3 regions of the Paenibacillus sp. TY11 genome follow, and region 2 is predicted to be linked to each of the others. Evidence: riboswitches for the same ligand, from Rfam matches in the RefSeq annotation. Region 2 holds a riboswitch; each other region holds the start of a gene.
The links. Region 2 has a riboswitch for cyclic di-AMP ahead of AC6EJC_RS06870 (TrkH family potassium uptake protein). Riboswitches for the same ligand answer to the same signal wherever they lie in the genome.
Positions count from the first base shown of each region.

Region 1 (10,669 bases), on a different contig from region 2:
AAAGTCCTTGATGTGATGTCTAAAGACGAATATGCTAGCATGCTTCAAGTGAAGAAGGAAGAGCTGGCTGAAGCGAAGAAAGAACTGCAATCCAACACCAGTGAAGTTAGCAAAAAGCTGGATGAGTTGAAAAACTATTTGACGGTGAAACAGTTTGACATTAACACAGCTTTGAACAAGGATAACATTCCTGTGTATCAGGACCTGAATGCAAACGTGGAACTGAATGATCCTACTACGAAAGATAATGTGAAATTGTCTGTAACAGGCTACACGAAATACAGCAAAATCAATGATAAAGCAGCATTTAAAGTGGGTATTCCAACAGGTGATCAAGTCCTGACTATGGAACAACTGCAACAAAAAATGCAAACTGTTGCTCCTTAAACAGGGGATGACATGATTACAAACATCATTTTTTCGAATGTGATGTAAGAAAAACCGCTCGGCATAAGCCGGGCGGTTTTTTTGTCTACTGTTAATGTTATCTCCCTGTGCAGTCATTTAGGTCCGCCACACGTCATCCTCAGCTAAAAGTCCAAACATTTGGTGGTCCTGCCATGTACCCTGAATTTGTACCAGCTTGCGAGCAATCCCTTCCGGTTGGAAGCCGCACTTTTTTAATACACGTTGTGAGCTATCATTATGCACGAGGGTACCCGCTTGGAGACGATGTAGAGATAAGGCACGAAAGGCATATTGTATGATCAACTTTAAGGCAGCGGTCATATGCCCTTTACCCTGTTCATGATGATCCATCATGTAGCCGATATCGGCGAATTGTCCAACTCCACGCACCAGATTGGAAATGGAGATATAACCGATGAGCCTTTCTTCCTTTAAGAGAAAGATACCGAACAAGTATCCTCGATCTTCTTCCGCTTGACGCAATCTCTGACGGATGTAATCCTGCTGTTTCTCTAATGTGAAAAATGAATTCTCGTAAAGCGGCTCATAGGGCGCATGGGAATCCCTATTTCGGAGCCTAAGGGCGAGAAGGGCTTCGCTATCCGCCAAGCTAAATGGCCGTAAAAAGATACCTTGAGGTGTATTATACAAGCTCATAGGCATGGGGTGATCTCCTTCCATGGGGAAATTAGCAATGAGATGTAAATAACGGTTGCACTGCTGGTTGTATGAGATAAGATGTTTTGGACTTTCCCCTCAGGATGAAGATGGGGGAGGAGACAATTTGGCAGCCGCTCTTTTTTGCCGGAGATGCCGAAAAAAGTTTGTTAGCAACGAGGCACATTCCTCCTGAAGTACACCACTGGTTACCTCTGTGCAATGATTGAACCGAGGCTCCTGTAATAAATTCATTAGCGTGCCTGCGCAGCCTGCCTTGGGGTCTGTGGTGCCATATATCAGATGGGGGACTCGTGATTGAACAATGGCTCCGGCGCACATCGGGCACGGCTCCAGAGTGACATACAGCCTGCAATCCAGCAGGCGCCAAGCGCCCAAATGCTCACTGGCTTGACGAATGGCAACCATCTCTGCATGTGCTGTTGGGTCAGCATCAGTCTCGCGCAAATTGTAACCGCGGCCGATGATTTTATTATCTTTTACGATGACAGCTCCGATGGGGACTTCACCCAACGTTTCTGCCTTGTACGCTTCCTGAATGGCTTCTTTCATCCAATAGGCGTGATCCATAGTGGTCACTGGGAAAATGCTCCTTTCAAACGCGGAATTATCCAACGAACAAATATTCCGTTGTTAACATGATGTGAATAAAATTGTGGATAACACAGCACTTGTCCACAGGTTTATCCACAGTTTATAATAAAATCTGTGTATTTGTGGACTACCTGTGGATGATTATCTTATTATATTGTAGGCAAACGCCCGTCTATTGACAACACTGTACACAAAGTGTGTATTTATGTATATCCGGTAAATGTAAATGCTGGTATCACAGGCGCTATTACGGTATCATTGAGTTAGCAATTGCCAGTAATCGCCAGCATACGGCAAGAGGTGAGAAATCAGTGTGTCGATAAAAATCAGAATAACGATCATTTTGTCGGGGTCCGTCCTGTTTATCCTTTTGTTAAACATCGCACTCAATTATTACACGACCCACGAAAATCTAAGAAGTGACAGCGAAACTAAAATGGTTCTGACGGCTAAAATCATCGGAGGAGCCATCGAACAAACCCAACATAGCTGGGAGGCCGTTGACAAACAGCTCGGATATAATTTGTGGCTTTCTGCCACCTTGGCTGCCAATCAGCTCGATCCTGACATCCGAAATATTCAGCAGGAACAGCTTCAACAGATAGCCACACTCCACAGGGATATTAATATTTCCTTGATGATTCGAGACGGGCAGGGGTATAAGGTTGTCAAATCCTCGGATCCTAAAGAAGTGACGCCATCTGATCCATTGACAGGGCATTGGAAAAATGCAGTTGACCAATTATATGAGCATGGACAGGCTCCAATGGCGCAAGGTCAAAAACTGGACCATTTTTGGACCGGATCATTTGACTACACGGGTTCAGACTCCTCACATATTAATAAATGGGGATTTTATTATGACCAAAAACGTAACTACTTAATTCGAATTTCCTTTCAGGATACTTCAGTACGAAATTTCATAACCATCCTGAGCCCCGATGAGATCGTAAAGCAAACCCAACAAGTGGATTATCGCATCATGGAGATTACAGGAATTAATCCTGCAACCTTTGGTGGCGCTACGATGGACAAGAACGGGAACGACCGGAAATACTATTACATGTACAACAAACCGATCCAATTCGGCACGTATCAACTAACGAGAGTGCAGGAAGATCGTTTGGCCGTGTCCAGGGCTATCCTCTCGGGGGAGAGTATCGTACAAGACTGTTATATTAAAGGCGAACGGGTTCTCGTCAGTTACATACCTTTTTATCCGGCTAACCGTGATGCCTATGTCATTCGTATTGTTATGAATTACGATACGATCACTTCTGTTATTTCCAAGCAATTGATTAGTCTAGTTGCCATTTCCATTGTCCTTTTGGAGGTTGTGATCATTGGAAGCTATGTGCTGGCCAGTTTGTTTGTCCGTCCAATTCAGTCGATACTAGGTAAAGTGAACGAGATGGCTGATGGTCATTTTGATACACGGCTACAAATTAAGGGTGGTCATGAGCTTGCACAGCTGGGTGAGCGCATCAATGCGATGGCTTACAACCTAGGGATGTATACGAGAAGACTCGAACAGATGTACGAAGAGAACCGTTCTGTAAAGGAGCATCTAGAATCGGTTATTAATCAGACGGCAGATGCAATTCATGTGACCGATCAGGAGGATCGTGTCGTTCGGGTCAATCATGCTTTCGAAGCTTTGTATGGCTGGACCAAGAAAGAATTGGTTGGTCGTAAGCTGGAGTTTGTACCTCCGCAGCAACAGGAGGAGTATGAATTTCAGAAGGAGAGCCTGCTTCAGGGAGAGAGCATCGTGTCAAGTGAGTCCCTTAGAATGCGTAAGGATGGAAGTACAGTAGAGATCAGTATGAGCACGTCGCCTATTTTGGATGAAGAAGGCGAAATTTTGGGGTTTATCAGCGTCTCGCGTGATATCACGAGTCGCAACCGGATGGAGGAACTGCTGCGCAGATCGGAGAAACTGACAACCGTAGGACAACTGGCGGCAGGTGTAGCGCATGAAATTCGTAATCCGCTAACCACGCTACGTGGCTTTCTCCAACTACAGCAGCAAAATCAAGTGTTGAATATGAAACACAACGATATTATGATGTCTGAGCTGGATCGCATCAATTTGATCGTTAGCGAGTTCTTAATACTGGCGAAGCCACAGGCAGTGCATTTTCAGAAAAAAGATGTTCGCTATATTGTGAGCGACGTGATTTCTTTGCTTGATAGTCAGGCGCATCTGCTGGGCATTGTATTCGACCTTCAGGTTACGGACGAGCCTGCCCTGGTATACGCTGAAGAAAATCAGTTAAAACAGGTATTCATTAATTTACTTAAAAATAGCATGGAAGCTATGAGTAAAGGTGGTATCATCACGATTCATTTGTTCTTGGAGGGAGAAAGCGTTAAAATCTTCATACGGGACCAGGGAACGGGGATTCCCGCAGAAATGCTGTCCAAGCTGGGGGAACCATTTTTCACAAACAAAGAAACAGGTACAGGACTAGGACTTATGGTCAGCCAGCGTATTATACAGAGTCATAAAGGCACACTGGATATTGAAAGCACAGAGGGAGAGGGAACGACAGCCCTGGTGCAGCTTCCGATTGCCAAGCCTGAGTAACGGGTTGGGGCGCAGGAGGAAGTGTGTTAGTAGAAATGGAGGGTACACAGGTTGCGCATTAACAAGTTTATCAGCGAAACCGGTTTTTGCTCGCGCCGGGAGGCGGACAAGCTGGTAGAGAGCGGCCGCGTGACGATTAACGGTGAAGTAGCCGTGCTGGGCAGTCAAGCGGAGGAAGGCGATGATGTTCGTGTGAACGGCAAGCCGCTACGCGAGAAGTCCGATCACGTCTATATTGCATTGAACAAGCCGGTGGGCATTACAAGCACGACAGAGAGCCACATTAGAGGCAATGTTGTCGATTTCGTGGGGCACCCGCAGCGGATATTCCCGATCGGACGCCTGGATAAGGATTCAGAAGGTCTCATTTTACTTACCAATGATGGAGACATTGTGAATAAGATTTTACGGGCAGAAGGCAAGCATGAGAAAGAATATATCGTAACGGTGGATCGCCCTGTCATACCATCTTTTGTGCAGGGGATGTCCAGTGGCGTGAAAATACTCGGTCAGCGGACGCTGCCCTGTGAGGTAACGCGTGTATCTGAGTATGTATTCCGTATTATCCTGACGGAAGGGAAAAATCGTCAGATCCGGCGTATGTGTGCTGCCTTCGGTTATGAAGTTAAAAAACTGCAACGCCTGCGGATTATGAATATTCGGTTGGGGTCCCTTCAGAAAGGCGCCTGGCGTGATCTGACAGAGGCCGAGAAGCTAGAACTGGGCCAGATGCTTGATTATACGCTTAGCTAATGCCAGAAGGGCCTTATAATAGCCTACAGCGTATGATCCTCGTATATGACAGGACCAGAGCACAGGAATCACTAAACAAAAAGGCACCAGCTGCATAAAAAATGCGGCGGTGCCTTTGTTCATATAACATATGCATGATCAACCTTCATTCGAGCTAGAGGTAGGACTAATGACTTGTGTACCGTTCTGATATTTGCGGAGAACGGAAATTTCGACACGACGGTTTTTGGAACGTCCTTGTCCATCTTGATTGCTTGCTAATGGGCGATACTCGCCATAACCGATGGATACAAACTTGGTTGGGTCGAGCTGTGGATTGAGCAATAAAATACGCAAGAAATTAAGCGAACGTTTGGCACTCAAATCAAAGTTGGACGGGAACTGGCTATTGGAAATAGGTACATTGTCCGTGTGACCGGATACGATAACATCATAGCCAGGAAACTGCTGGAGCATGCTGGAAATGGACTTGGCCAGCTTTCTTGCTTCCGGCTTTACTTCGGCCTGCCCGGATGAAAACAAGGCATTATCACTAATGGTGATCATCAGCTGGGATTGGTTCAGCTTGGTGTTCAGCAGAGGGGACAGGCCGTTATTTTGAATATATTGATCCATTTGTTTTTTTAGCTTCTTTAAATCTTCTTCTTCCCGCTGAGCAAGCTGCTTTTGCAGATCAGAGGTAGAAGTGGCTTTAGATTTTAACGGTTGTGATACCTGTTCTTTATTTTTGCCCATATCCATGGATTGTGACGACGGATTCGCGGCCGAGTGATCCAGCACGCCGGTGCCGCCACTAAAAGCTGCACTCAGGGATTGAGCCATAGTTTCGAATTTTTTGGCGTCGAGCGAGCTCATACCGAATAAGACAATGAAAAGAGCCAACAGAAGGGTCATTAAGTCGGAATATGGCAACAGCCAGCTTTCGTCAGCATGCTCTTCATGCGGTTCATGTCTCTTTTTACTCACTGGAATCGCCATCCTTCTGGGTCATCGTAGCCCGTTCGGTCGGAGTGAGGAAGATCGTCAGTTTCTGACTGATGGCAATAGTCGATATACCCGATTGAATCGAAAGCAGACCTTCGACCATCATTAATTTAAGCTCTACTTCTTTTTTGGATAACCGTTTCAGCTTGTTGGACATCGGATGCCACAGGACATAACCTGTAAAAATACCGAGCAACGTCGCAATGAAGGCTGCTGCAATGGCATGAGACAGCTTTTCCATGTCACTCAGGTCGGCCAGAGCGGCAATCAGACCTACAACCGCACCGAGTACCCCGAGAGTTGGAGCGTACATACCGGCTTGGGAGAAGATCAGCGCGCCAGAGCGATGTCGATCCTCGGTAGCATTAATATCTTCCATCAGAACGTCCCGTACGAATTCCTGATCATTGCCGTCAATAATCATTCGCATGCCGCCACGCATAAAGGGATCGTCGATTTCCTCTACCTTGGATTCCAAGGCGAGCAGACCTTCACGACGGGTAATGGATGCCCACTCGGTAAACGTACCGATGAGTTCTTTGCGGTCTAACAGTTTTTGTTCGGTGAAAATAACCTTGAACAGCTTCGGAATCCGTTTGATTTCTGCCATCGGGAAGGCCATAAATATACTCGCTGCCGTTCCGACGAAAATAATCATGTAAGCAGCGGGATTATTGACCAGGTTGACGACTGGAGCGCCTTTTAAGATCATCCCGACGACCAGTGACACAATCCCGAGCACAAGTCCGATAATGGTTGAAATTTGCATGATACACCTCATCCATGAGAATAGATTTTGAATCCTTTCATGCCGCCGGGGTCGTCCTTGCCCCAAGCGCGTCATTACAAGACGGATTATAGTATTTATCGACAAAACTCTCTTTTTTGTTAAGTGCGAATTTCCGGTATAATAAGGTGATTATGTATTGAATGGCGGAACTATTGGAGGAAATGGTATGGGAGTAAAGCATGGGCGCGAGTATGAACAAATTTTGAACGATTTGACAGAGGCTGTGGGACGCATCCCAGATAGCTATGAATTTTTTGAGATGGAAGCAGAAGATTGGGACAGGCTGGACCCGCCGGGGCGGCAGGAAGTCAATGAAGCTTTGGCAGAAGACTTATTTTATGCACTGGGTACAGAGCCCATAATCACTGTAGGCAGCGGCGTTGTGATCTATGAGCCGGAGCAGCATCGTATCTATGTACTCATTGGAGATGAGGAACTGACGTCGGTGCCTTTGATTTGAAGGCCGTCTTATGGATTTATCAACGGGGCCGTGGTAATATGTACACCAATATATCGTAGTTTTGGCCGCATTTAAGCGGCTAAAAGGCTTCCGTATAAACGGGGAGGAGTTCGTAACATGCCTTTTACACAAGAAGAGATTGAAGCACATCTGGAGAAACTGGAGGGCTGGGAACTGGAGGAAGGACGTTGGATCGTTCGAAAATATAATTTTTCCAGTTTTATGAAAGGGATTGCATTTGTGGATGAAGTTGCCGCTATATCTGAAGCATTCAATCATCATCCATTTATTACGATTGATTACAAGACCGTGACTCTGCGTTTGACCTCCTGGGACGACGGCGGTATTATGGCCGTGGATATTAAGGAAGCCCAACAATATAATGAAGCTTTTGAAAAAATGCGTACCAGTCATTGAGCTTGTAATGATCTGTCGTATGATGATAAAAGCGCCTTCGCTATACAACATCGCGGTTGTATGCCGAAGGCGCTTTTATCATAGAACCCGGGTCTGGTGGTCGGGACGATATACCATACAATAAAACGGCTTTTTGCCGTCGGGAGTCTGGCGTTCATAGGTATCCGTAAGCTCAAATCCGGCCGCCTTGTAGGCCCGGATAGCGCGCCCATTCCAAGTGAGTACCTCCAGATCAATTTCATTCTTCGGTTTGCGTCGTCTGGCTTCCTCGGCAATGGCACGGACAAAATCGGAGCCTCTGCCATGTCCGCATCTTTCAGGATGCATTCCAAGACCTAGCCGGGTCACACCGACCATAGGAAAATATTGAGCAAATCCCGTCAGCTTGTTCTCTTCATCCAGTACGGCAACATATTGCTCTTGGCGAAGCGAGGGACTTCCAAATTCGACTTCAAGCGCCTTCATTTGTTCCCAGGGGAGCCAGCCGTATATGTTGTAGGGTGGATCATAGCGCCATTCACAGATTGTAGCCGCTTGATGCTCGTCCATCGGTACGATCCGATAGTTGGATATTGAGGCAGGCATGTTTTCTATCCTCCTTTTACAGGTACTTCAATCATTAACAACAGATTGTAGACAAGTTGCAGGGGAATGGCAAGCGTGTTTATTTCATACCCAAGTCGGGTATACATTCAATAAGAAGGATTTACTACTCATATGCTCCCCCAGCGGTGACGGTAAAACCGACGATGTTCGCTAAAATTGAAACCTTTTGAGGTGTCAGTTCGTCAGTAATGATAATAATTGCTGATGTTGTGGACATAAAAAACCGCAATTCGATTCCGGCCAGAATCAAATTGCGGCTAGGTTTAGCTTGCTGTGCGTTAGTTATTCTACGTTGTCGTCATCAGGAACATCTGAAGCTACAGAGTGGTAAGCGTCTGTGCTCATAATTCTTTTTGCACCGACATAACGGTTAGCGTAATAATTTTCGTTCAGTGAGCTAACTACTACACCACGTGAAGACGAGGAATGGGCAAATTTCCCTTCACCTACGAAGATACCCACATGGGAAATGCCTCTTCCTGTGGTGTTAAAGAACACGAGGTCCCCAGGTCTCATTTCATCGCGGGATACGGAAGATCCCATTTTGAATTGTGAACCAGATTGATGCGGCAGTTTAATTCCCAGTTTGTTGAATACATACATTGTGAAGCCGGAGCAATCGAATCCCTCGAGTGTAGTGCCTCCGCTTCTGTAGCTCGTTCCTTTGGCATCTTGGATGACCTGGTCCATCTTGGAGTCTGCAAATGCACTGCCGCCACCGAATGTAAAAGATGTAAAGGCAATGGCAAGCCCCATGGCTGCGATCGTTAGCTTCTTCTTCAAAAAAAATATACCCCTTCCATTGCCTGCGAGGTTAGCTTAAGGATTCGGTAGAAGGTTCCCCTATGACCACTCTGTTGCGAGATCAATTCACCCAAACTGGTTCCCCCGCTTCCTAGGTGCCAGGAATTAGGCTTAACTTAAGATGTGCACCTTGGAGAGCAGTATTCACGATAACGATGTTTTTGAGATAAAGGTTACAATAAAGATTACAAAGTTGTTACTATCAGTTCACTGCGATTATTGTAACAAAGACGGCTGGCTTTGGCAAATGTTTCATCGCAAAAAGTTACAAAAAAAATCTGCTCCTAATGCCCCAGGAACAGATTCTGTTAACAGTATTCAGTTATGTGCCGTTTGCACGGGTAAGCAAAAAGATTTTTCGACAGCTGGAAATGAAGTTGGAAAATATAAGGGAGGGCTTAGCCTCTACTGGAGATATAGGTATGCCATAGTCTGTACTGCGAACTGATATGCCACAGCCTGACCAGACTGGTAACAAAATGATACGATTGCTGGAGAATGAGCGCCAACATGCCAGTCCAAATCATCGCCACGGTGCCAAATAGACCGAAAACCAGCAGCACACAAGCACCGAGCAAAAGGGATATGCCGACAGCTGGGAGGAGCTGGCGAAAGAAGGCGAGCAGGGACGATAGTATGGCGTGATCGCCGACAGTACCCAGTTGCATATACAGGATGCACTGCCGAATGAACCATCCGTAAGCTATCCACCCAATGACATAGGGCAACAAATGAAGCAGGTGAGAGGAAGACTGCAGCGCTCCTGCTACAATGGGGTAGAGTCTCGGTACCACCCAAAAGGCGGGAAGCAGCAACAGTCCCAACTCGATGATGTAATACAACAGCGACGACAAGCCGTGGCGTTTCATACCCCTGAAGAAGGACAGGCTTTGCGGTTCAGTCGCATCGGTATGCAGGCTTTGATATATTCCTGCTCTAATGAAGGGAGTGATCAGAATGCGCAGTACGGTCGCCCCTAGTAGTACCCACAAATACACATGCACTTCCCGGCTGTCCATCAGGGCAATCTGGCCCTCCATCCAAAACAAGGTCTGTCCCAGCTCGTTTTGACCCTGATCAGGATAACGCAGCAGCAACGGGATAACGGCAGATTGCACCAACCGATAGAGAAATACCCCCCACAGTAGTCGGTACAGAAATAGAATGATAACGATATAAAATCGTATGCGCACAAGCGCCCAGCCTTCTTTTATGACAGTCCGCATCTATAGACACCTCACCATGACAGACTTCCAAGCAGTGTCTCCAACAGCTTGGTTACACTTACACTCCAACGGGTTTGTTGCTTTTCGTTCAATTCGGCTTTCAGGTTATTATTAATATGCTTGTTCTCCAGTGCAATGGTATATAGAGGATCAAGGGTCACATAGGAAACGGGAGAGGTACTTTTGAGCCGAAAAGTTGTACTTTTGCCCGTGCCGTCCCATGCCTTAAATATGGTTGTGCCATCCTTGAAGGTAAATTGAACAGGGATCTTGGGATAATCCGCCCCTTTCTTGCTGAGCGTCACGACCGCTTCATATCCATTCTCCAGCTTGTGGTTCGTAATGCGATCCACCGAAAA
Region 1 is NZ_JCBAIQ010000028.1:45,482-56,150, reverse strand. It holds gene AC6EJC_RS23680 (hypothetical protein) at 1-387, shown strand, start outside; gene AC6EJC_RS23675 (GNAT family N-acetyltransferase) at 505-1,071, opposite strand; gene tadA (tRNA adenosine(34) deaminase TadA) at 1,165-1,665, opposite strand; gene AC6EJC_RS23665 (PAS domain S-box protein) at 1,994-4,270, shown strand; gene rluF (23S rRNA pseudouridine(2604) synthase RluF) at 4,322-5,023, shown strand; gene motB (flagellar motor protein MotB) at 5,162-5,989, opposite strand; gene motA (flagellar motor stator protein MotA) at 5,982-6,776, opposite strand; gene AC6EJC_RS23645 (hypothetical protein) at 6,964-7,257, shown strand; gene AC6EJC_RS23640 (4a-hydroxytetrahydrobiopterin dehydratase) at 7,375-7,674, shown strand; gene AC6EJC_RS23635 (GNAT family N-acetyltransferase) at 7,753-8,259, opposite strand; gene AC6EJC_RS23630 (C40 family peptidase) at 8,563-9,063, opposite strand; cyclic di-AMP (ydaO/yuaA leader) riboswitch at 9,069-9,206, opposite strand; gene AC6EJC_RS23625 (hypothetical protein) at 9,483-10,310, opposite strand; gene AC6EJC_RS23620 (M1 family metallopeptidase) at 10,322-10,669, opposite strand, start outside.
Region 1: it holds a riboswitch for cyclic di-AMP, as region 2 does, so the genes downstream of both, AC6EJC_RS23630 (C40 family peptidase) here and AC6EJC_RS06870 (TrkH family potassium uptake protein) in region 2, are expected to answer to the same signal.

Region 2 (10,669 bases):
TCAATGCCTCCGGTTGTAAATACCGGGGGCGTTTTTGTGTACTATTCCTATATATTATAAATAGTTAGTTGAGTAATCATTAAGAATGGAAGGAGGAACCGGGCGAATGAAACCTTATGCGGAGGACTTGCAGAATCAGGAGAAGGCGCTGGAGAACATACGGCACAAATTAGCGTTACTGCCGGATGCATCAGGCTGTTACCTGATGAAGAATAACGAAGGCACTATTATTTATGTCGGCAAGGCCAAAGTGTTGAAAAACCGGGTCCGTTCCTATTTTACAGGTAGCCATAACGGCAAGACGCAGCGACTGGTTTCCGATATCCGTGATTTTGAATATATCGTTACAGGTAGTAATATGGAGGCGCTCATTTTGGAGTGCAACCTCATTAAAAAGTACCAGCCGCGTTATAACGTGCTATTGAAGGATGATAAAACCTTTCCGTATTTGAAAATTACGAACGAGGCACACCCCAAGCTGGAGGTGACCCGTCGCGTTCTGAAAGATAAAGCAAAATATTTTGGACCGTACCCCAATTCCTACGCGGCACATCAGACGAAGAAGCTGCTGGATCGTATGTATCCGTTACGCAAGTGTGGTGTAATGCCCAAGGAAGTGTGTCTGTATTATCACATGCATCAATGTTTGGGGCCTTGTGTGAAAGAGGTCGAGAAGGAAACGTATGACCAGATTGGTCAGGAGATTGGGTCCTTTTTAAGCGGGGGACATGAGGAAATTAAAAAGGATCTTCAGCGTAAAATGCAGGAGGCCGCAGAGGAATTGTACTTTGAGCGGGCCAAGGAGCTGCGAGATCAGATTATCAGCATCGACGCGATGATGGAAAAGCAGAAAATCACCACATCGGATGCGAAGGATCGAGATGTATTCGGTTTTTCAGTAGATAAGGGCTGGATGTGTGTACAGATCCTATATGTCCGCAAAGGTAAAATGATCGAGCGTCATATGTCGACTTTTCCTTTCTACGGTGAGGCTTACAGTGATTTTATGTCCTATGTGACGCAATATTATAGTGACAACCCGGCAGTGCCACAGGAAATATTGCTGCCGGATTCTCCTAAGCTGATGCAGGCAGAACAGGTCAATGTCGATCAATCGGTTGCGGCAGAAACTGTACTCCACAGTGCAGCTACAACCGATGCTACCGGACAGACAGATGAGAAAGCGATACAAACGGAGACAGAGCATTCTGCTGACTCATTGCTGGTGGTTGAAGAACGGGCAACTTATGCAGCAGCAACAAATCAAGATCAAGTTGGTGACCAAGATACCGGAGTAAAGGAAACAGAAAGCCAACTATCCGGTGGACTGGAGGACCCGAGTACGGCGGCCCTCGCTCTGGCTGAATGGTTGGATGTAAAGGTACTTGTACCGCAGCGTGGACTGAAAAAGCAAATGACAGGCATGGCGACGGAAAATGCACGTGTTGCTTTGGATGAGAAGTTTAAGCTGATCGAGCGGGATGAGGAACGGACATCCAAAGCTGCAAGCAATCTCGGACGTGCCATTGGGCTGGATAGCTTGCACCGGGTGGAGGCGTTTGATAACTCCAACATCCAGGGTTCCGATCCAGTCTCAGCCATGATCGTGTTTATTGATGGCAAGCCTGCCAAGAAGGAGTATCGAAAATATAAGATCCGTTCTGTGCAGGGACCCGATGATTATGAAACGATGCGTGAGGTTATCCGACGTAGATATGAACGTGTGCTTAAGGAAAATTTGGAACGTCCCGACTTGATCGTTGTCGATGGTGGACGTGGACAGATTAAGGCGGCGACCGATGTATTGCAAAATGAGCTGGGTTTGTTCATTCCTGTGTGTGGTCTGGTGAAGGATGCCAAACATAGAACTTCCCAACTATTAGTGGGAGAATCCTCTGAGGCCGTGACACTTGCACGCAATAGCGAAGAATTTTATTTGCTGCAACGGATTCAGGACGAGGTTCACCGTTTTGCTATTACGTTCCACCGCGAGCAACGCGGCAAATCTATGGTAACTTCCCGGCTGGACTCTATTCCCGGAATCGGCGAGAAACGGCGTAAGTTGCTGCTTAAGCATTTTGGATCGCTCAAAAAAATAAGAGAGGCCAGCGTCGAAGACTTCCGGCCTCTCTCTATTGGGGATAAGCTTGCGCGTCAGATTATAGCTGCCCTTCGGGAGGAGGAGTCGTAGAATACGGCTCCTCTTTTTTTACAGGTTCAAACATAATTCGATTTGGCTTTTTAGGACTAAACCAGTAAATGATGTAACCCACAATGGCTGGAAGTAAGATCCAGAATAGACCAGCGCTCAAATTCACGGTGTCACCTAGACTCATCACACTAAGCCCCATTAGAATGCTGTCAAAAATAACGTGGCTGAACATGGCGGCAATAAAGCCGTAACGCAGGAACACAAAACTGAACAGCAATCCAAGAAAAGTCAGCTCAATAGGTCTGGAAATCACCGGATAGATCGGATAAAGCGTATGTCCCAGTGCCCAAATAAGCGTGGTGATCAGACAGGCAACAAAAGTATTTCTTACTATTTTTTTTACCATCGGAATACCAAACAGGCGGTAGACAGTCTCTTCTCCAATACCTGCCATCCAGGCCATAATCGGCAGTAGCCATGGATAAGCCATATTGTAAGGGGATTGTGTGGCATCTGTTGTGGAGAACGTATTAAATGTGCGCTCCAGAACAAAGAACAAAATGGATTGTACCCCGAGTAAGATAAAGGCCCACAAGTAGCCAACATACATACTGCGAAGCACATACAGCCCGTATCCCGGCTCTTTCGCACGTGGCCATGCATTCAGTCCAACCTGACGCATAAGCCCGTCACCGCCGACCAAGGAGAAGTAGAGAGCTACAGCCATGACGAAGGTAATGCCAACCTGGAAAACCATAAGAAATATAAGCATGCCCTGACTGCCTGCTTCTGCTTGCAATAAAGGTAGCATGTTCATTGTCCCTGCTATACTAGCAACAAAGTATACAACGGACAGAACAATGCCGCGTACAAATGAAGTATGTCGTCGGGTGAGTGACGCATACACAATGGCAAGTACACCCAGTACTAAGCTAAATAGGCCATAACCCGCATAGGTCATCCAATTCGCCCAGAATGTTTGCTTTTCGACATAATCGGTATAGGACGACGGGGCCGAAAAGCTTTGGGTGAACGAGCGAACATTCCCGTCTTCAAAAGTAAAAGCCAGTGTAAGTACCGAGGCGCCGATTTTTTTATCGTCCACGGTATACTTTAATCCACCTTCTCCTTCAGTGGTCGCGAGCTTTAAGTCCGACGGCTTGAAGCCAAAGCGTTTGACCCATACTGCTGCCGCCTGCTCCTTGGCTTCGAGCGTCATGCCGTCCTCAGCCACACGTACAAGCCTGTTACGTGCTTGTTCATCCGTAGAAATATCAGCCTGTGTGTAATTGGTGCTGGAGGTGATCCGTTTAAAGCTAACGACTTTCCCTGTGGATAAATCCACATGAATTTGCAGTTTGCTCTTTGCAGAGGGTTCAGGCAGATCGACCCGAAAGGTTTCGTAAGGGTAACTTTTTTTCCATGTACGGTCGTACTGTTGAAGCAGTTTTTCTCTGGATAAATAACCGTACAAATCTGTTTCGGCCTGATAGGTCACGACGGGCTTTTCTGGCTGTGATTCAGTATAGCCCAGCTCGGAGCGGGCAAAGTCCAACGCGTGTATGACCGCTTCTTGTTTGCTGATGACCTTTGCGTTCATCAATGATTCCGGATTCGGATTGCTAAGCGAGGGAATAAGCAATTGAAAGATAAAAAAGCAAATCAGGCCAATCCCGCCCAGCAAGCCTAATTTTTTGAAGTTGGCCGTGAGCACGACCGGTTTCCCGATAGGATTCATGAGTTTCCTCCTTAATCTGTAAATAAGAACATCCATTAAAGATATCATACTGCACAGGTTCCCGCCAACAGACCTGCGATATTCATGAAAATGGAGTGAAAGCACTTTAAAGTTCCAATAAAATAAGATAAGCTGTGATTAAACGACGTCCATTCGTAAAATAAAGCCAATTTCACGTTTTTTCGACGAAATCGGTTTTGTGATCTAGATATAGAAGGATTATAATCTTGAGGCAATGCCTATGAAATACAATAGGTAATGATATACATTTGAGCCGAATTTCTATGAGAAAACGGGGGAACCATGTTACTGGGGTGAATTTTACAGCCGGTCCTTAGACCGGAAGTGTAAATAGGGCATACTGTGCTGCCCGAATCCGTCAGCTAACCTCGTAGGCTGTGAGCAGGAACCAAGTCAGGCACTCGGTTTTCCGGTGTCTTTTTTTGTGCGAATAAAAGTGTATGGATTAGTTAGATCGCTTCGCTTTTTCAGAACAATTCTGCCCCCTTCGCTGCTGCCCACCATTAACACAGGGGGACCGAATAGTGCTTGACATGCATTCTTCCTGTATTCAGGGAATGCTAATTATAGTTACTTTGGTACCCTTACGATAAAATGAGTGTTTTTAAGGCGGTAACAGCGATCGGAAGATCAAATGGAACGCGTAGTGGGCTTACACCGTATTAAATCACTGTTTTTATAGTTTTAAGGATTAGGAGAGAAGTGATGAATAGATGAATCCCAATGCAAGCTGGCTTCGGCTTTCTCCACCGCAGATATTCGTTGTGGGCTTTGCCATTATCATTCTAACAGGTAGTTTATTGTTAATGCTGCCGATTTCCAATACAACAGGAAAGCCGCTTGGGTTTATAGACGCTTTGTTTACTGCCGCCTCTGCGACCTGTGTAACCGGGCTTGTCGTAAAGGATACCGGCATCTTTTTTACCACTTTTGGTCAAGTTGTCATCGTTGCGCTGATCCAGATCGGCGGTCTTGGCTTTATGACCATGGCTACCTTGATTGCACTGGTGTTCAAGCGTCGTATTTCCTTGCGGGAGCGACTCATTTTGCAGGAAGCGATGAATCAGACTTCTGTAGAGGGAATTGTCGGGTTAATCCGTAAGGTATTACTGTACTCACTGGTTATTGAAGGCGTATGCGCTACGATATTCTCGGTTCGCTGGTCCTTTGATATGCCCGTAGGCAGGGCGATTTATTTTGGAATCTGGCATGCCATCTCCATGTTTAACAATGCTGGTTTTGATTTATTCGGTGAATTTCGCAGCTTGACAGGTTATGTATATGATCCGATTGTTAATTTTACCGCAATGTTTCTGATTATTTCTGGCGGCATTGGCTTTGTAGTGATGTCAGACCTGGCAGAATATCGCAAGCGCAAGAGACTGTCCTTGCATACCAAGGTGGTACTCAGCATGACGGTCGCTATGATTGTAGTCGGCACGCTCGTGATTTTTGTATTTGAGTTTACGAATCCGAAGACTCTCGGTTCGCTTGATTGGGGTGGTAAGCTGCTGGGATCTTTATTCCAGTCCGTTACCCCCCGTACCGCAGGTGCCAATACGCTGGACATCGCAGGCTTGCGGCAGGCTACGCAGTTTTTTATCATCATACTCATGTTTATTGGGGCTTCCCCTGGCTCCACTGGAGGCGGGATTAAGACCACAACATTTGCCCTGCTCATTGGAGCGGTGATTTCGATGCTGCGGGGGCGGGAAGATATTGTGCTGTTCAAGTACCGACTTGCGCAGGGACGAATTTACAAGGCTTTGACCATTACACTGCTGGGGTTGCTGTTCGTGATCGGGGTGACGATGATTTTGTCGGCAACTGAAGATCATCATTTTCTGATGATCTTGTTCGAGACGGTGTCTGCTTTCGGTACGGTTGGGCTGTCGATGGGGCTTACACCTGATTTGACAGTCATAGGCAAGCTGGTGATTACCCTAACGATGTTTGCAGGTAGACTGGGCCCACTCACGCTGGCTTATGCACTGGGGCCGAAAAAGGGTAAGGAATTATATCGTCATCCGGAAGGCAAAATGATTATAGGATGAATCAATTTCATAATACCCTCAGTAGCTTTAATAAAGAGTGCATATAGATCAAAATGGTTTGATTTGTCTATATGCAGTATACATTTCGTTGGTTTAATCATTTATGAAATTGATTCAGATAAGGGAGTTTTCGAGTAGATATGAAAACGCAGCAGTTTGTAGTTATTGGCTTGGGGCGGTTTGGCTCAAGCCTGGCTTTACAATTGGTAGATATGGGGTGCGAGGTACTGGGTATCGACCGTAATGAGGATGTCGTCGACAGCATGAGCGAGTTGTTGACGCATACCGTCGTAGCGGACGCTACCGATGAGGACTCGTTGCGATCACTGGGCATCCGCAATTTCGATTGTGGCATTGTTGCGATTGGCGATGATATTCAGGTGAGCATTCTGACTGCCATTTTGCTGAAAGAGCTGGGTGTCAGAAAAGTCGTAGCCAAAGCCATATCTGTGCTGCACGGGCGTGCGTTAGAGAAGCTCGGTGTGGACCGGATCATTTATCCAGAACGAGATATGGGTATCCGGGTGGCTCATCAGCTAGTCACGCCTAATTTGCTCGATTATTTGGAGTTATCCAAGGAATACAGCATTGTGGAACTCAATGTACCTGCATGTCTGAATGGCAAAACGTTAGCAGAGCTAAATGCCCGTACTCGCTTTGGTTGCAGTGTCGTGGCGCTTCATACGGCGAACGGTATTCTGATCGCACCGACGGCTATGGATCGGCTAAAAGCAGACGATATTATGGTCATCATCGGTTCCAATGACAATATCGGCCGCTTTGAGGATGAGGTTGTTAATGTCAATGAAGAGGGATAAACCCTCTACACCATACGGTAGCCTGCAAACGACGCACGTATCTCGCTAATCCAGCGTCGCGCAGTCGGGCCAAGATCGGTCGTCTCCGAGTAAATGAGGGAGGTCGTTCGGCGTGTCTCCTTCAAATCGGGCAAGTACAATGCTGTTAGTCCATTATCCCGCAGCAGTTCGCTGCGCAAATAGGATTTGGGCAGCAATGCGGAAGCCTTACAGGTTGGAAGCAGGCGTACAATCGCCTCGAAGGAGTCGATTTCCATGCGGATATCCGGCATGATGCCGCTGCGCTGGAACAAGTCGTCCGTCAGACTGCGGTACCAGGTTCCTTTGGAGAAAATGATCATCGGCAATCCTTGCAGGTCTTTCATCGAGGCTGTTTCTGTCTTGACCGTTAATTCATGTCCGATCGGAACGACTAACTCCAAATGATCGTCAAATAGCGGAATGCAACGCAATCCGGCTTCATGAATGGCAGACCCGACAACACCGGCGTCTGCTTTTTTGTCGCGTACAAAGGCGACGATTTCATGAGTTTTGCCGGTGAGTAGCTTCAGTTCGGTTTGAGGATGCTTGCTCATAAAAGCTTCGACGAGGGTAGGCAGCGTCGTTTGGAGTGTCGTGAGACTTGCGCCCAGTGTAAGCATACTCTGGGCTTCATTTTTGTGCTGGGACAGCTTTTGTAAGAAGCGAAGCTGTCGTTGCCGTTGCTCCAGCGCGAAAGTATAAACAAATCGGCCAGTCGACGTAATTTCGAGCCGTTTGCCCCGACGATCAAAGAGATTCACACCCAGCTCTTCCTCCAGCTTGGCAATTTTGCGAGACAGGGCGGGTTGGGACAGATTAAGCAGTTTGGAAGCTTTATTCAGGCTGGACTGCTCGACAATGACGGCAAAAGCGTTCAAATCCTCAAACAAATCATCCACTTCCTCTCTATATGCAAAAAAGACATAAGAATTAATACGTATATTGCAATTCCATTATAAGCCGAAAAGGAGTAACATGAAAGCGACACAAGATGTTCACACTTTTGTTTTTCCTTTTAAGGGACACCTTGTTGGACATTTCCTGTCGGGAACTGTCATTTTATATGTTATATTACTATTGAAAACGCTATTATCGGGAGAAGGGAGCATGACCTAGATGAGAGGATTTTATTCCAGAAAGCTGCATTCACTTCTTGGCGTCATTCCGTTGGCTCTATTTTTTGTTGAGCATTTGGTGACGAACTTCACAGCGGTGGAGGGCGGCAAGGAAGGATTTAATCGCAGCGTGGCCTTCCTGAATGGTTTGCCGCTGGTTATTGTACTAGAAACGTTATTCATCTACTTGCCATTACTGTTCCACGGAATCTATGGCTTGTATATCGCTTATCAGGCTGATCCAAATGTCAAAAGGTTTGGCTATTCGCGTAACTGGCGCTTTCTGTTCCAGCGTATTTCCGGCGTCATTACGTTTGTATTTATTATCTGGCACGTATACGACACACGCTTTCAGGTGGCCCTGGGTAATGTAACACATGAGGAACTAGGCGGCGTAATGCATGGCATTGTGACGAACCCGGTTTATTTCATTCTGTATTTAATCAGCGTCGTTTCGGCATCATTTCACTTTGCTAACGGACTGTGGGCATTTATGGTCAGTTGGGGGATTACAGTGGGGCCACGTGCGCAAAAAGTATCTTCCTATATCTGTATGACCCTGTTCGTAGTGGTGTCTATCGGCTTCATCGCTTCCCTGCTTGCATTCCGCAGCGCGGAATTTCAGGAAACGGCAACTGCCTTGGTGCAATGCAGCGCCTTTAAACAGCTACTGTAAACGAGTCATATAAATTATACATCGTGTTTAGATTCTATTTTTAATCGTAAAAGGGGATTAGGTTAAAACCCTGAAAAAAAGGAGTGAGCAGAAATGGCAGCATCCAACATTATTGTCGTGGGCGGCGGTCTGGCAGGTCTAATGGCTACGATCAAGGCGGCTGAGGCGGGAGTTCATGTTCATTTATTTTCTTTGGTTCCGGTCAAAAGGTCCCACTCCGTTTGTGCTCAAGGCGGCATCAACGGTGCGGTAAATACCAAGGGTGAGGGAGACTCACCCTGGATTCACTTTGACGATTCAGTCTATGGTGGCGACTTTCTGGCAAACCAACCGCCGGTAAAAGCGATGTGCGAAGCGGCTCCGGGGATCATCCATCTCATGGACCGCATGGGCGTCATGTTTAACCGGACACCGGAAGGACTGCTGGATTTCCGCCGCTTCGGTGGTACTCAGCATCATCGGACAGCCTTTGCTGGAGCGACGACAGGGCAGCAGCTCCTGTACGCACTTGACGAGCAGGTGCGGCGCTGGGAATCTGCAGGTTTGGTGACCAAGTATGAGAACTGGGAATTTTTACAGGCTGTACTGGATGATGAAGGCATTTGTCGAGGGATTTGCGGGCAGGATTTGCGTACGATGGAAGTGAAAACTTTTGCGGCCGATGCAGTTATTCTGGCATCCGGTGGTCCCGGGATTATTTTCGGTAAAACCACGAATTCCGTCATTAATACGGGCACGGCTGCCGGTGCGGTGTATCAGCAGGGCGTACGCTATGCGAACGGTGAGTTTATCCAGATTCATCCGACGGCTATTCCAGGTGATGACAAGCTGCGTCTCATGTCCGAGTCGGCACGGGGAGAGGGCGGTCGTATTTGGACGTACAAGGACGGCAAGCCGTGGTATTTCCTCGAAGAAAAGTATCCGGCTTACGGAAATCTGGTCCCTCGCGATATTGCGACACGTGAAATATTCAGTGTATGCGTTGATGATGGACTGGGTATTAATGGCGAGAACATGGTGTACCTCGATCTGTCCCACAAGGACCCGAAAGAGCTGGATGTAAAGCTGGGCGGCATTATTGAAATTTATGAAAAATTCGTCGGTGACGATCCGCGTAAAATCCCAATGAAAATATTCCCGGCTGTGCATTATTCAATGGGTGGCATGTGGGTCGATTACAATCAGATGACGAATATACCGGGTCTGTTCGCTGCTGGTGAATGTGAATTCCAGTATCACGGAGCGAACCGTCTTGGCGCGAACTCGTTGCTGTCAGCCATTTACGGCGGGATGGTGGCTGGACCGAAGGCTGTGGAATATATCAAAGGCTTGAAAAAATCTGCACAGGATGTAGCTTCCTCCATATTTGATGGGGCGGTCAATCAGCAGACGGAGAAGTATGAGCGTATTTTGCATATGGACGGTAAAGAAAATGCCTATGTTCTTCATAAAGAGCTGGGCGAGTGGATGACAAACAACATGACCGTGGTTCGTTATAATGACAAGCTGGAAGCTACGATCCACAAGATCAAGGAGCTGAAGGAGCGTTATTCCAACATTAACATCAATGACGCTTCGCGTTGGAATAATGCAGGTGCGGCGTTTACACGGCAACTGTGGAATATGATGGAGCTGGCCGAAGCGATGACCAAAGGGGCGCTACTGCGCAACGAAAGCCGCGGGGCCCATTACAAACCGGACTTCCCGGATCGCAACGATGAGGATTTCCTGAAAACGACGATTGCGGACTGGACACCGGAAGGACCACAAATCTCGTATGAAGCGGTGGACGTTTCGCTGATCAAGCCGCGCATTCGGGATTATTCCAAGAGCAAATAACAGAAGGGAGTGTTATTTAGATGTCGGAGCAAGCAATGAAATCGAATAAAATAGTGAAGTTCGTTGTGACCCGTCAAGCTGATCCTAAAGCCAGTCCCTATACGGAAGAATTCGAATTGGCTTATCGTCCGGGGATGAATGTGATTAGTGCGCTGATGGAAATTCAGCGTAACCCGGTGGACAGCAACGGTAAAGAGACGGCTCCGGTGTGCTGGGAGTCGAATTGCCTGGAGGA
Region 2 is NZ_JCBAIQ010000005.1:111,698-122,366, forward strand. It holds gene uvrC (excinuclease ABC subunit UvrC) at 107-2,191, shown strand; gene AC6EJC_RS06865 (CPBP family intramembrane glutamic endopeptidase) at 2,160-3,890, opposite strand; cyclic di-AMP (ydaO/yuaA leader) riboswitch at 4,153-4,303, shown strand; gene AC6EJC_RS06870 (TrkH family potassium uptake protein) at 4,625-5,965, shown strand; gene AC6EJC_RS06875 (potassium channel family protein) at 6,106-6,783, shown strand; gene AC6EJC_RS06880 (LysR family transcriptional regulator) at 6,789-7,694, opposite strand; gene AC6EJC_RS06885 (succinate dehydrogenase cytochrome b558 subunit) at 7,921-8,595, shown strand; gene sdhA (succinate dehydrogenase flavoprotein subunit) at 8,689-10,434, shown strand; gene sdhB (succinate dehydrogenase iron-sulfur subunit) at 10,455-10,669, shown strand, end outside.

Region 3 (10,669 bases), on a different contig from region 2:
TTCTGCCAGAAAAGCGACAACCGGTCCGGGTTTGGCTGCTTTATAAGTGGCAATAAAGGCTGTTTCTATACCTAATACCGGTGCCTGGACCTCAAATCCGTGAAAAACCAGTTCTTCTTTTAAACGAGCAGAGGCCAAAAATTCTTCGTTTCCAAGTTCAGGATTTGCGCCAATATATAACGATATGTCCTTAAACCGTTGGGCATGTTGCTCAATTGTTTGTTGAATGGTCTGTTTAAAATCCATGCTGAAAACTCCTTTATATAAGGCTGTAATGTAGGTACTGCGTTAGGTATACTGAAATTGTACTATAACATTCATTGCATAATCATGCATATTCATTTATAATGACACAATCTTATTTATTATAAAGAATTTAAGGAGAGAAAAAAAGATTGAAAAAGGCATATCGTTTTACCGCCCTGGTTTTGACGGCGGTTATCTTGCTGTTGGCTGGTCTTCCCACGCTCACTGCATACGGAACGGAAGAAAAGCCACAGAAAAAACTTGTAGTAGGCATGAGTGCCGACTTTCCGCCGTATGAGTTTCATAAAGTCATTAATGGTAAGGATACCATTGTTGGGTTCGATGTTGAAATCGCCAAGGAAATCGCTAAGGATCTGGGTGCGGAGATGGTCCCTGAGGACATGAGTTTTGACGCTTTGCTGCCTGCTCTGCAAAGTGGTCGCGTAGACTTGGTACTGTCTGGTATGACACCGACGGATGAACGAAGAAAGAGCATTGATTTTTCGGATGTATATTATCGCTCCAAGCAAGTCATTATGGTACGCCCAGAGGATAAGGACAAATATTCAACGATGGCTGCTCTGAAAGGCGAGAAGATCGGCGCGCAAAAGGGGAGTATTCAGGAAGAGATTGCTCAAAAAGTGCCCAATGCCTCTGTAACTTCACTGGACAAAATATCCGATCTGGTACTCCAGCTTCGGACCCAGCGTATCAACGCTGTTGTAATCGAAGATACGGTTGCTAAAGGATACACGTTAGATGGTACTGTAACACTTGCCAAGGCGGTGCCTGAGGATGAGGGGGCAGAAACAGCTGTAGGTATCCGTAAGGGGAATGCAGAATTGCTTGCCTCTGTAAATAAAACGTTGGCTCGCCTGAAAGCAGACGGGTCGATTGAGAAGTTTTCCACAGAAGCGAGTGCACTTTCTGCGGATCGGCAGGTTTCTTCGAATAACATTGTAGATATTTTTTGGAAATACCGCAGTTTTTACGCTACGGGCATCGGCTACACCCTGTTGCTGTCTGCGCTTGGAGTACTATTCGGATTCATCATTGGTCTGATCATATCCTTGCTGCGGATGAGTGGTGTTCGTGTTATTGAGTGGTTAGGTACAGCTTATGTAGAGATACTGCGCGGCACACCTATGCTGGTGCAACTCATGATCATTCATTACGGGGTTGCTTTGACGTTGGGCGTCAATTTTACGCCACTCCAGTCCGGTATAATCACATTATCCCTGAATAGCTCGGCATATCTGGCTGAAATTTTTCGCGCTGGCATTCAGGCAGTAGACCGTGGGCAGATGGAAGCTGCTCGCTCGCTCGGGATGGGACGAGGCAAAGCTATGCGTCACGTCATTTTGCCGCAAGCGTTCAAATCTATTTTGCCTGCTATCGGTAATGAGTTTATTACGATCATTAAAGAATCATCTATTATTTCGACCATTGGGATGGTGGATATTATGTATCAGGCCCAGGTCATTAAAAATATTACTTACGAAGGATTGAGTCCGTTCGTAATCGCCGCCGCTATTTATTTTGTAATGACATTCAGCTTATCTAAGCTGCTGGGTTTATGGGAAAGGAAGTTGAGAGCCAGTGATCACCGTTAAACAACTGCGTAAATCGTTCGGCAAGAACGAAATTTTAAAAGGCATTGATATAGACATCGCCAAAGGTGAAGTAGTCGTCATCATCGGCCCCAGCGGTTCGGGGAAAAGTACGTTTTTGCGTTGTATGAATCTGTTGGAACAGCCGACGGACGGGGAGATTTTGTTTGAGGGTGAGTCGATTACGGCCCGTGGTCATAATATTAATGCGACTAGGGAGAAAATGGGAATGGTGTTCCAGCATTTTAATCTGTTCCCGCACAAAACAGTGTTGCAGAACCTGACGCTTGCACCAACGCAGGTTAGAAGACAGTCAGGAAAGGAAGCGGAAAAAATTGCGCTGGAGCTCCTGCGTACCGTGGGGCTTGAGGATAAGAAAAATACCTATCCGAACCAGTTATCCGGCGGTCAAAAGCAACGTATTGCGATTGCGCGTGCTTTGGCCATGCAGCCGCATGTGATGTTGTTCGATGAGCCGACTTCTGCTTTGGACCCTGAAATGGTTGGAGAGGTTCTGGATGTTATGAAGAAGCTCGCCGAAGGCGGCATGACGATGGTGATCGTGACGCATGAAATGGGCTTTGCCCGCGAGGTAGGCGATCGGATCATCTTTATGGATAACGGTCAAATTGTGGAGCAAGGTACACCAGAGCAGGTTTTTGGTACTCCAAGCCATGATCGCACCCGTGATTTTCTTGCCAAGGTATTGTAAGAAAGTACTTCTATGAGCTATAAAGTAAGCCCTCCGTGGTCGATGGGGATGACCCCCGTATGACGGAGGGTTCTTCTTTTTTTGTCACCATTTCCCCATATTTTCGTAACAGATATCGTTTTCTTGATGACAAAATTGTAACAAGTATAGTATGATGTTCAAGGTCCCAACATTTTCATGCAGATAAGGTTACAAATTTGTGATATTATGCAGTGAGCCAAAACTTACCGGGACAGCATGGGGTTATGACAAACGCTGAATGCTGGGCCCAAATCATGGGAAGTGCGGGGGACGTAACAACGGCAGTCATTCCGATACGTCATAAGACGATGTGGAATATGCCTAGGGGTGAATTGCATAAGCATAGGGCTTCTCCTGAGTCCGAATCCGACAGCTAACTTCGTAGGCATAACAGAGGAGGTACATATCTTTGAAACATCTGAAACATATTGGAAAAACCATGAAATTTGCGGTGCTTGCCGCAGCTATTGCAGGGCTGGCACAGACAGCTGGAGTAGCAAATGCTGCTTCGCTTCATACTGCCAAAGAGGGTGATACCTTCTTTTTGCTTGCTCAACGTTATGGAGTACCGGTAAACGAGCTAACGAAGGCGAACCCGAATATTGCCCCCAACAACATATATGCAGGTCTACAAATTAAGGTGCCTGGCGAAAAAAGTGTGAAGGCGGCTTCGGCTTCGAAGTCACAGCTTCTTACGGAGACAGCACCAGCGAATGAGGGGCCAACGATTAAAGCATGGGGAAAAACATTCAATTACAGTAAAGTAGTTGATGTTAAAGCTACAGCGTATTCTGCCGCAGCTGATGAAAATGGCAAGTGGGGCGCGGTCGATTACTACGGCAATCCGCTTAAACTAGGCACGATTGCGGTAGACCCGAGCGTCATTCCGATGGGAACGAAAGTGCTGGTTACGGGCTATTCCCACCCCGGCCTGCCAGATCATTCTTTTGTAGCCGTCGCCCGCGATCAGGGCAGCGCCATTACAGGAAAGCGGATTGATATCTTTATTCCTGGCAACAAATCATTTGTGAACGACTTTGGCTTTCAAAATGTGAAACTGTACGTTATTAATAAATAGCATTTGCGTATATATGGTTTAATTAAACATAATATATATTATGTAAATTTAATGCCCGTATCGTACAACATATAACTGGGTCGGATTCTTATCAGTCCTATCGGTAAAAAAAGGCTGTCTTGACGAGCAGAAAACTTCTGCTGGTAAGACAGCCTTTTTACGTTAATTTAGCTTGTAGCTGAATCATAAACGTATTGTTATTTCCGTTCCGATGTGTGGAGTAGCCGGGGGACTGTAACAAATTTGTAGCCCTTAGCTTTTAGAGAGTGAATTAGACCCGGCAGAGCTTGGACAGTGCCTTGCAAATTGGAACTTTGACCTCCACCTGCGTGCATTAAAATAATGGAGCCAGGCCCGGTAGCCGGGATCACATTGCGCTGAATTTGTGTTTTACTTAATCCCTTCCAGTCGAGAGAATCTACATTCCAATTGACAATCATGTAGCCATGACGACGTGCCCACTGGATTTGAGGCTCCGTGATTTCACCGTAGGGTGGGCGAATCAACTTGGGGCGAAAACCTACGCTGGCTTGTAAAATACGCTCTGTTTTTGTAATCTGGTTGCGAAAGCGTTCTGGTGTGGCCTTCCTGAAATCCGGATGGGTATAGGAATGGTTTCCTATAGCATGGCCTTCACGAATAATGCGGCGTATGATCCCCGGATGCTTTTCCGCACGGTGACCGACGATAAAAAAGGTGGCTTTGATGCCGTTCGCCTGTAATACGTCCAAAACCTGCGGCGTATACCTGGAATCGGGCACATCATCAAAGGTTAAGGCAATTTGGCGGGTGTGCGGGCCGCACATTTTAAAAATGTCTGCATGTTTTTTTCGCAGCATCGCTAATGTAGGAGTAGCTCGGTCTGTACTCTGATGTACAGAAGAAGCAACAGCTGCTTCCTTGGGATGGGGCGTTCCGATGTTGGGAGGCGCATCCGCGTGAACGGGAAAACTTGAAAATGCTAGTAACAGTGCCATGCTTGGCAACACTCCCCTGTACGGCATATGTATCCCCCCTTTCCGTGCAGTGGTACCTAGTGGTGCTCTCGACTATTATGTACCTGTCCTATTAAAAATATGCTGGTGACCGAGTTAGGCTCATACACGGTTGAAAAGAAGCACATGATGAAACGATTATCAGTGAAGATGATGTAGCTAAACGCACATATTCTCTTAAACATGACCGAAAACGGGAGCATTTCCGCAAGTTTTAGCCTTACAACGGATTCGGTATACCGTGACAGCTGGTGTATAATGGGGATGCAATTCATAATTATACAGACATGGAATTGAAGGAAGGATGGATAAAAGTGACCGACTTGTTTACTCCTTATCAATTAAAGGGCCTTTCTTTAAGAAATCGGATTGTAATGCCCCCGATGTGCCAATACAGCGTGGAGGCCAAGGACGGGAATCCGACGGAATGGCATTATGTCCATTATGTGAGCAGGGCGGTAGGAGGCACTGGGCTCATTATTGTGGAAATGACAGCGGTCCATCCGGATGGGCGCATTACGGATCGTGATTTGGGCATTTGGAGTGACGAACATATACCTGCATATCGTAAGATTGTGGAGGAAGTCCACAAGTATGGTGCCAAAATTGGCATTCAATTAGGCCATGCCGGACGCAAGGCTGAAGATGCTGAGCAATCTGTCGCTCCGTCCTCGATTCCTTTTAGCGAACGCTTTAAAGAGCCGCACGTCTTGACGACAGCTGAAGTCAGGGAACTGGTCCAAGCTTACAAAGAAGGGGCCCGCCGCGCGGTGGAAGCCGGTTTTGACACGGTAGAGATTCATGGCGCTCACGGCTATCTGATTCATCAATTTCATTCCCCTTTAACAAATACTAGAGAAGATGAATATGGGCAGGATTTGTCACTGTTCGGTGTTGAGGTCATACGTGCTGTTAAAGAGGTTCTTCCTGCTGATATGCCTGTGCTTATGCGGATTTCTGCCAAAGAATATGTCCAGGATGGATATAATGTGGAATACATAACAGGTATAGGGGAACGATATCGTGATGCGGGTGTAGACATTTTCCATATTTCTTCTGGTGGTGAGGGTCCGATTGGTTCCAATGGAGGCCCATCTGCGCGTGCCGGTTATCAGGTGGATTTGGCTCATACCATCCGTGAAAAGCTGAATGTGCCTGTGATTGCTGTCGGCTTACTGGATGATTATGAGGATGCCCGCCGGGTTGTTCAGCAGAAAGAAGCTGATCTGGTAGCAATAGGCCGGGCCATGTTGAGTGATCCCTATTGGGCTCTGCATGCATCGCGGGAGCTAAAAGTACAGGCGGATATCCCAGAGCCTTACTTGCGCGGCTTTTAGATATTTTTGAAACCCTCTTTGCAAAGCTTGCGTAAACATGTGTACAGAGCTTAAAATTTAAGCATTCAACTCTAGGAGGAACTTCACATGTCTATTTTCAAACGATTAAGAGATCTTACGATGTCCAACATTAACGCCATTATCGACAAGGCAGAAGATCCAGTTAAAATGACGGATCAATATATTCGTGATATGCAAGAGGATCTGGAAGACGCAGAGAAAGCGGTAGCCGCTCAAATTGCTATTGAAAAGAGATTCAAACAGCAATACGAAGAACAAGCCGCTTTGGTGAAAAAACGCGAAGAACAGGCTCATACCGCTGCAAAAGCACAAAATGTGGATCTGGCCCGTCGCGCGTTGGAAGAAAAGAAATCTGCTGAACAAAAAATGAACGAGTTCAAAGCTGGTTACGAACAGAACAAAGCTGCAGCCGATAACCTGCGTGGCAAGCTGGATGAAATGCGCAGACAGCTGACAGAAATGAAAAACAAGCGCGAGACACTGGTTGCCCGTTATAACGCAGCTAAAGCACAAACTGAAATTAACAAAGCTATGAACGGTTTTAGCTCTGATACGGCAACTGCCGGATTGAAGCGTATGGAAGAAAAAATGCTGCAAGCAGAAGCACGTGCCGAAGCGAGCAACGAAATGTCTTCCAAAGAAAAATCGCTGGATGAGGAATTCAAAGAGCTGGATAAGAAAAGCGCCGTGGACGATGAGCTTGCCGCTTTGTTGAAGCAATACGAAAATAAATAAGAGCTTTTAAGCATTGCCGCCAGTGTGATTGCTCAGGAAGCGAAGGAGAAACGTTTTCTCCTTCGCTTTTCCCTGCCTGGAGGCGTAAATCAATATATGAAGGTCAAGAAGATGTGGAGGATGGTATGAAATGCATTTTTTAGAAACGATGAAAGCGATGCTTGTATGGACTGGTGCGGGTGCTATTTTGCTGTTCGTATTAATGTATGTCGACTCTTTATTTACGAAGTATAAGGATTTTGCCGAAGTGAAAGCCGGGAATATGGCCGTAACGGTACGAATGATTATGAAGCTGATTGCACAGGGATATATTTTGTCAGGTTCCATCGCTACAGCTAATAATTTGCTCGAAGCGCTTGTGTATTCTGTGATCGCCTTTGTCATCCTGCTTGTTTTGGAAGTTATTGTACGTTTGCTGTTGCGGTACTGGGCACAGTTTGATCTGGATAAAGGTACACAGGAAGGTAAAATTGGTTTCGGTCTGTTTTCAGGAGCGCTGCATCTGGTTGGCGCCTTGATCATTACAGCATGCTTCTAGGCTAAGAAAGGCAGGGAATATGACCATGGGTGTGTGGAAACGAATTTCAAATCTGTTTGCGAAGCCGGAGCCGCCGAAAGCGGAGAAAAGCATGCTTCACTTAAATCCAGGAGATATTTGTGAAGTGTCGCTTGTCACCTATGAAGTGGTAGGTCGTGTACATAATCGTGCCCGGAATGCCGTTGTTTTGACGCTTCAGGATGGTAATCAAATCAGTTATCTTCATATTGAGGAACGTGAAACACTGCAATTTGGACTATATCAGGCCATCGACGGCAGACTGGACAACCCGGAGGAAGTGCCGACCATTTTAGAGCTGGATGATACAACGTATCATTTGGAGGAGCAGTATTTTGGGCATGTTACCGTTATGGGCCGTGCTCCTTTCCGCCAGGGTGGAGAGCAGCATGTTTGGCAGTACCAGTCCGATGATTATCATTTGTTGCGGGTAGAGTGGCAGGACGGTCGCTTTATGCTTTATGAAGGAGAAGAAGTGATTACCGGAGACGTCAAGGTTATTCGGGCAAGCTAGGAGAGGGTTACACATGAGCAAACGCACCTGGCAGTATGCATTAAAGGTCATTGTGGCGCTAAGCTTGTTCGTATCCGTGCTGAGCGGCTGCGGCGCGCCAAATGTGAAAGATACGTATCCGCTGGAATCGGTTAGTGGCAGCGGAAACTCGACCTCGTACGTGTACCGGGCTGCTGGCAAAACGGTTCCAGAAGTAGCGGAGGAATTGAAAGAACAGCGTACACCAGAACAAATGTCACCGCAGAGCAATGAGCGAATGTTTCTGGTATACAGCGATGAGTGGTACCATTTGCAGCAAGATCCAGCTAAGAAGGAAGATACACTCATTGAAATCGACAGTAAAAAGTATGTCGAACAAAATTACAGTTCAAGCTTTCTAAAAGGATACTTAACGGCCACCGTGCTGGATGCTCTGTTTGATTCGTTACGTGGGTCAGGCTCCTACCGAGGTTATTCAAGCAGAGATGTATACCGACCTTCTCAGGGCCAATATCGTGCTCCTACGGCACAGGAGAAAAAAGCGATCCCGCCAATTACGGTGGAGCGGAAAGGTTCGGTTACCCGCAGAGGAAAGAATTCGGATTCCAGTGTCGGGTCAAGCGGAAGTCTGTTTGACAGAGGGTCCAGCAGTTCACCGAGCAGAGGCTCGATTTCACGTGACCGGGGCGGCAGCGGCGGTTCCAGCATATTTGATTCGCCGCGTAAATCTTATAGTAAGCCTAAAACACGCAGCGGTTCAGGTAAAATCAGCCGACGAAGTCGACGATGATGGATAATCTTGTAACAAAAGAATTGCGGAACTGTGGTATTGTTGCACAGTTCCTTTTTTAGTTTATTGAGATAACGTTGGTAATAAACAGCGGTAAAAGCCATTCAATGTGAATCACCCTTATTTACGGTTTGATTTTATGTATTGTGCGTACTCCAAAATTTCTTTTATTTCTTCTTCCGTGTAGTCTTCACCCTCGAAATGCACTGCAATAGTAGTCGATTGGTCAAGGCCTATTTGCTCAATACCACCTTCTTCAATGATATTGCTTTTTTTTATACGGAAATGACGAGCCATCTTTTCTATAGCACCCATACGTGGCTCAGAAAGTCCGGTCTCCCAAGCTGAAACTGCTTTATTGGTAACTCCAGCTATCTCAGCAAGTTCTTGTTGACTCAAATCATATTTTATACGTAATTTTTTAAAGTTGTCGCTTAAAGCCACTATAATCCCTCCACTCTAATTTAAGTAGATTATAACCTTGATGTCAAAAAAAACCAACATATGTACATTGGCAGATACAAGTCACTCATTTGGGTGGCTTTTTTATTAATAGAGCAATTCATCATCACAGCAGCAACCTTCACCTTTTTATGGTTATAATGATGTAGAGATATCAAAATTCTGTTTGATTGAAGGGATTGAAAATTAAATGGCACTATCTATTTCTTGGCCAGATCTTTCACAAAGACCGTTTAATCTAACAGTGGAACGAAAAATGGAGTGTTCGCCGAATGTTCTTTATCAGGCGTGGACGAAGCAGTTTGACAGTTGGTTTGCAGCCCCAGGATCGGTATTAATGCAGGCTGAAGTGAACACTACTTTCTTTTTCGAAACGCATTTTGAGGGGAGGCGTCATCCGCATTACGGAAGATTTCTAAGACTTGAGCAAAACCGACTTATCGAACTGACCTGGGTTACTGGCGAAGGCGGCACTAAGGGAGCTGAAACAGTTGTCACAGTTGAACTTAAACCTCGCGGCAATGCCACGCATCTTTGCTTAACGCATGCAGGTTTTCCAGACGAGAATTCAAGGAACCAACATGAACAGGCTTGGCCGCTTGTACTTGAGCAGCTCGACAAAAGGATGATGACGGATTCATATGGGTGACACCAAAAAATATTTACCTTACATATATACAAAAAAATCCAGTTTACTAGATTATTTCATTGCCACATCTATTAGTAAAATATACAATTACATCAGGCGAACTAGGAGGATGGTGTATCTGTGTTATCTGCTTTTTTGTATATTTTACTTGGTGTTTTCGATGCTTTAGCGGCTGTTACTTTGGTCTTAAAGCTTTATATGCTTCCTGTGTGGGAAAATCGAAGAAAAATACTTTTCTATGCAATTGGTATAGCTTTGTTTTCCTTTCTCATGAGGGAAGTTATAGGCATGCCTAAATTAGATTTTCCGCTTCAGTATTTGTTAATGGTTCTCTTTTTAAGATTCGGTTTTGGGATCAAAACACACCTTGCAGCTTTTTCTGCTGGTTCTGGTCTAACAGCCTACATTAATCTGCAGCTATTCGTATATCTATTTGCAAATTTTTTCGGAGTAGCACAACCGGGGGTTATAAGTGATACTGCTGGCTCTTCTATTTACGTTATACAGCTAGCTTCTATGATTACTGCGTACTTTATTTCTTTTGTTATGGGGAAATACAACTTCGGTTTCTCATTTATAATTCAGCCCCCACATGATTTTTTAAAAGGTGTAAATTACTTATCATCCCTAAACAAGATGTTGATTCTAGGCGCCCTAATATCATCTGCCACTATTTGTGTTACTTTGTACATGCTCTATAACTCAAATACGATAGGATTACTTTCTATCTCGTTGCTAACTTTCGGAATATCGTACTTCTTTTCAGAGAAAGGTGATTACGAGGATGCTAGAAGCGCTATCGAGGCACATCGCATCAGAAATAAAGAAAGCTGATCCTGATGGACCCACAAGTGTAGAAGTGATGGAGTACGCGATTGGTATCAAAATTACCGAAATTTCAGCAGTACTCATGGTCGCGGTTACAGCTTGGGTGGCAGGGCATTTTTGGGGATCATTATTAGCT
Region 3 is NZ_JCBAIQ010000006.1:135,115-145,783, forward strand. It holds gene AC6EJC_RS08240 (M20 family metallopeptidase) at 1-246, opposite strand, end outside; gene AC6EJC_RS08245 (ABC transporter substrate-binding protein/permease) at 396-1,859, shown strand; gene AC6EJC_RS08250 (amino acid ABC transporter ATP-binding protein) at 1,846-2,568, shown strand; cyclic di-AMP (ydaO/yuaA leader) riboswitch at 2,824-2,992, shown strand; gene AC6EJC_RS08255 (3D domain-containing protein) at 2,999-3,667, shown strand; gene AC6EJC_RS08260 (polysaccharide deacetylase family protein) at 3,865-4,671, opposite strand; gene AC6EJC_RS08265 (NADH:flavin oxidoreductase/NADH oxidase) at 4,977-5,999, shown strand; gene AC6EJC_RS08270 (PspA/IM30 family protein) at 6,087-6,755, shown strand; gene AC6EJC_RS08275 (DUF350 domain-containing protein) at 6,886-7,293, shown strand; gene AC6EJC_RS08280 (DUF4178 domain-containing protein) at 7,319-7,825, shown strand; gene AC6EJC_RS08285 (DUF4247 domain-containing protein) at 7,839-8,594, shown strand; gene AC6EJC_RS08290 (helix-turn-helix transcriptional regulator) at 8,715-9,038, opposite strand; gene AC6EJC_RS08295 (SRPBCC family protein) at 9,247-9,705, shown strand; gene AC6EJC_RS08300 (hypothetical protein) at 9,826-10,539, shown strand; gene AC6EJC_RS08305 (accessory gene regulator ArgB-like protein) at 10,490-10,669, shown strand, end outside.
Region 3: it holds a riboswitch for cyclic di-AMP, as region 2 does, so the genes downstream of both, AC6EJC_RS08255 (3D domain-containing protein) here and AC6EJC_RS06870 (TrkH family potassium uptake protein) in region 2, are expected to answer to the same signal.